DNA from 2 places in the Chengkuizengella sediminis genome. Region 2 is predicted to be linked to the other one. Evidence: riboswitches for the same ligand, from Rfam matches in the RefSeq annotation. Region 2 holds a riboswitch; the other holds the start of a gene.

Region 1 (2,212 bases), on a different contig from region 2:
CGATCCCCGCCAAAAGTGCAACAACAGTTAGTTGAATCGGAAGTGAAAGAAACATTGCTTTGAATTTATTTTTAAAACCATTCTTGTTTTGATATTCATATTTATATTCCATGGTAAGCTCCTCCTTTTATCGCATGTCTCGACCTTTTTAATTTTATGACACCCACACCTAATAACATACCTATCCCAATCATCATCACTAAAAAGAATATCGTTTTTAATTTAATAAACATCGGTGGATCAAAACCTTGTACTTCAACTAATTCCGTTCTTTCCATAATGACTTCGTTCGTAACCGGATTTAGGAGCGAAAATGTGACATCATGTTCGGCTCCATCAAAAAACTGAGCAGCAAATTGATAAGTTCCATCTTCTGAAGTATTTTTCATCGTAAGAATTTGTGCATTATCTTCTAAGCGTATGACATGAAACAGAATTTCAAAAGGACCATTCTCTGTTGTTTCCAACTTCCCTTCAAATGAATAAAGTTTCCCTACTTCCGTATGGTGATCTATCGCTCGACCATGATCATTATCATCATGAGCCCTAACAGTTGTGGATAGTCCTAATAGAAAAACTAATCCCAACATCAATAACAAACTACGATATCGCATGAGTTCTCCCCCTTCTAGCTGTTAAAATTAGACCGACCAAAAACCCAAATAAAACGAGGATACTTACAAAAATAATCGCATTTTGTACCTCAGCTTGATTCTCTGGAATATGAATGTTCAATAAATGAGTGCCTGCCAAGATCCCGTTTTCATCTAAAACTTCCACTGTCATTTGATAATCACCACGAATAGGGAACATATAATCAAATTCAGCCTTGCCATTTTCGACTAAAATTGTAGAATCAATTAACTCGGTACCCTCTACAATTGGAAAATCGGTTGGAGAGAAAAAATTCCGTTCAGGACTACTTAAAAAAATGTTAGCAGAACCGTTCTCAATCTCTGTAAATGTAAGCTCAACCTTCGCTGTGTCTAAATCAGGTCTTGTTTCTCCACCGTTCTCATTGTTCACTTCCACTTTTACACCTTCCTCACCCATGATTAGAGATGCTGGCATAAGTAGTAGAAACGTTAGTAAAAATCCTACTCCAAGAAATAACTTTTTTTGCATCATGCTCTTCCTCTTCCTCCACATTAATATTAGGTTTTTATTCCGGGGCCCCCAAAAAGTACTAGGTGTTCACTCCTTTGATTCTCCATCACTTTTTGGGGTATAAAAAAAACACTTCCTACAGAAGTGCAGAAAAGTGCAAATAAACGACTAAAAATTTATTCACTTTCCCTATCCTCGTAGGTACACTTGTGATACAAAAAAAGGCAGGTCTCCTGACTCATGGATCAAACGTAATTCAACTGAAAATCATTCAGTTTGTATAAACCTTCCCGTTTTACACAGTGGTTTACACTTACTTTCCATTTACAGTGGCGGGACCGTGACGGATTCACACCGTCTTCCCTTTTAAGAAACGCTTCAACGTTTCACCCTTTTTTACAATATTCACTTGTTAAACAGCCTATGCTAATTATAATCCAAGTTCTGGATTTGTTCCATACTTTTTACGTTATTAAAGTTGTAAAACACTTTTTTTATTATACTTGCACTTGTTGAAAATATCGATAGACTTTCGTTAGCTTTTCGGTTTGTTTCCCTTTTGGACTTTCCATATTACCAAACTCAAAAAATTTCACTTTTTTTATTCCTACAAAATTCAAAAGAGCTTTTTTCATTAAAACTTTGTGAGCATTATTTAAGAAGATCAACGGATAATTAGCAGGTCCTTTCATCGTTGATATGCATACGACAGACTTCCCTTTTAAAAGCCCTTTTGGAAAAAAACCATCATCTTTATAGGCAAAATTAGCTGCAAACAATTGATCTATATAACCCTGAAGCATGGCAGGAGGTCTTCCCCACCAGATAGGATATACAAAAACAATTTGATCAGCCCAAAGAATCTGTTCTCTGTACTTTTCCATGTTTGGATCACGGTGCATATCCCTTCTTCTTTTTTCATCATTAAATACTAGCAGTGGGTTAAATCCTTCTTCGTATAAATCTAATACTTGAACTTCCTTAATATTTGAGTTTTCACCGATACCCTCTAGTACTTTTTGTAAAAACGCATAGGATAAACTGTTGTGATTTGGATGTGTAAAAATGACTAATGATTTCATATAACTCACCTCATTTAGTTGTC
Region 2 (2,212 bases):
ACCTAACCATGTTCCTACCCAACGTAAAATGGATGGGGCAATAAAATATGTTATTAATGCACCTATAATAGTTAAAAATAAACATAGGGTAAGGATTGAGACCATATTTGTAGCAAAGTCATCACCGATATAACTTGTTGATGCTCTGTTTAACGTAGTGGAAATTGTTCCGATATAAATTAATAAAAATGTGTGTTTTGGTTTTCTTTCAAATACTTCCTTCATCGTTGCTCGTGGTTTCAACCAAATAGAAACCCATGGATTAAAATTCATTTGTATTCACTCCAAGTCTTATGTGTATAGTAATTGCGCATTTTTATATTCGACAAATGATGTGAAATACCTGTTTTAAAAATTAATAGATTTAATATATGATTTAATCATAGACAGAATAGTAACATTTCTTTATAATGAATTTGATGTTTAAACAATTGAATACTATTGAAATTGGTGGAACGTTGATTCGTTCCTTAATAGGGAAGAACGGTTTAAATCCGTCACGGTCCCGCCACTGTAATTGGAGAGTAGACTTAAGCCACTATAATAATGGGAAGGCTTAAGTAACTGAATCAAACATTCAGTACATACGATGATCCATTAGTCAGGAGACCTGCCATTTTCTGTAACACTAATATGAACCTACGAGGATAGGGAGGTGTATAATGAGACTGGTAGATTTTTGTTCCATTCCAGAGATAATTTAGCACTTTCTACGATTTAATTGTAGAAGTGCTTTTTTTGTATTAAATGAATGTTGGATTAATCCAATTAGTGGTAGTTTATATATTTTCGAATATGATCTTAAAGAATAACTTAAGCATAACGATTTATAGAAGTGACTTAAACAACAATTACGTTTAAATAAAGGAGGAATGTGAGATGAAAGGTAAACTATTAGTTATCGGATTTGGTCCAGGTAGTTTTGAGCATATCACAAAAAGAGCACGTGAAGCGATACAAGAAAGTGATGTCATTATTGGATACAACACGTACGTTGATTTAATTCGTGATTTGCTCATAAATCAAGAAATCGTTAGAACAGGTATGACGGAAGAAGTAAGTCGTGCACAGGAAGCGGTAAAACAAGCAGAGGCTGGTAAAAAAGTAGCGGTTATTTCCAGTGGGGATGCAGGAGTTTATGGTATGGCTGGACTGATTTATGAAGTTTTAATAGAAAAAGGTTGGAATGAAACAGAAGGTGTAGGAGTTGAAGTCATCCCAGGTATTTCCGCCATTAATTCCTGTGCTTCATTATTAGGTGCTCCGATTATGCACGATGCTTGTACGATTAGTTTAAGTGACCATTTAACACCATGGGAACGAATTGAAAAACGAATAGATGCAGCAGGATCTGCGGATTTTGTCATCGCTTTATATAATCCTAGAAGTGGAAGAAGAACGAGACAAATTATTGAAGCACAAAACATATTATTAAAATATCGTGCTCCTAATACCCCTGTAGGTTTAGTGAAAAGTGCTTATCGTGATCGTGAATATGTGCAGATAACTACTTTAGAAAAAATGTTAGAGTTTGATATTGGTATGTTAACAACCGTTATTATCGGAAATTCTACTACATTTTTATATGATGGGAAAATGATTACACCAAGAGGTTATCAAAGAAAATACACATTGGATCGTAATGAACAACAGCTTAAACCACATGAGCGATTAAAAAAAGAAAATGAACCCTGGTCTTTAACACAGGAACAAGCTTTATATCCTTCAGAAAACGATAATCTATCATTAGAAGAAAAACAAAAGGAGGGAACAGCTCCTCTAACTTTAGCGACTGAGGCCTTACGGACTTTGCAGCAAAATCAAGAAATAGAAATTGCCCCAATTTTAAACAAAGAAGATGCTAAGGTGGAGAAAGCTGTTTTTCAACAGGAATCGATTTTAGAATTTGCAATAAGCTCAGGGATCGCAAACAAGAAATTTACGGCTAAACAAATGAAGCTGATTGCAGAAATCGCTGATGAAAAAGGAGAAATAGAATATACACCACACCATCAAATTCTACTACGAGTACCTACCAGTCACCCAGATAGGGTAACAAATCGCTTGAAAAATGAAGGGCTGTTGCTAGCTCCCATCGGGGATGTAGCTCAAGTGAAAGCATGTGATTTCTGTGATGAGGAAAAGGATGAATCTATTCCATATGTAAATGAGATACATAAACGTATTGATGGTTTAAAAACACCTAAAGAAA

The links. Region 2 has a riboswitch for cobalamin ahead of cobJ (precorrin-3B C(17)-methyltransferase). Riboswitches for the same ligand answer to the same signal wherever they lie in the genome.
Region 1: linked by a shared signal. The riboswitch ahead of EPK97_RS09140 (hypothetical protein) and the one ahead of cobJ (precorrin-3B C(17)-methyltransferase) in region 2 are both predicted to bind cobalamin.

Annotation. Positions count from the first base shown of each region.
Region 1 covers NZ_SIJC01000003.1:426,414-428,625, forward strand. The annotation lists gene EPK97_RS09130 (CbtB domain-containing protein) at 1-112, opposite strand, end outside; gene EPK97_RS09135 (hypothetical protein) at 102-614, opposite strand; gene EPK97_RS09140 (hypothetical protein) at 601-1,128, opposite strand; cobalamin riboswitch at 1,314-1,516, opposite strand; gene EPK97_RS09145 (NAD(P)H-dependent oxidoreductase) at 1,605-2,189, opposite strand.
Region 2 covers NZ_SIJC01000005.1:165,097-167,308, reverse strand. The annotation lists gene EPK97_RS12175 (Yip1 family protein) at 1-273, opposite strand, end outside; cobalamin riboswitch at 432-632, shown strand; gene cobJ (precorrin-3B C(17)-methyltransferase) at 880-2,212, shown strand, end outside.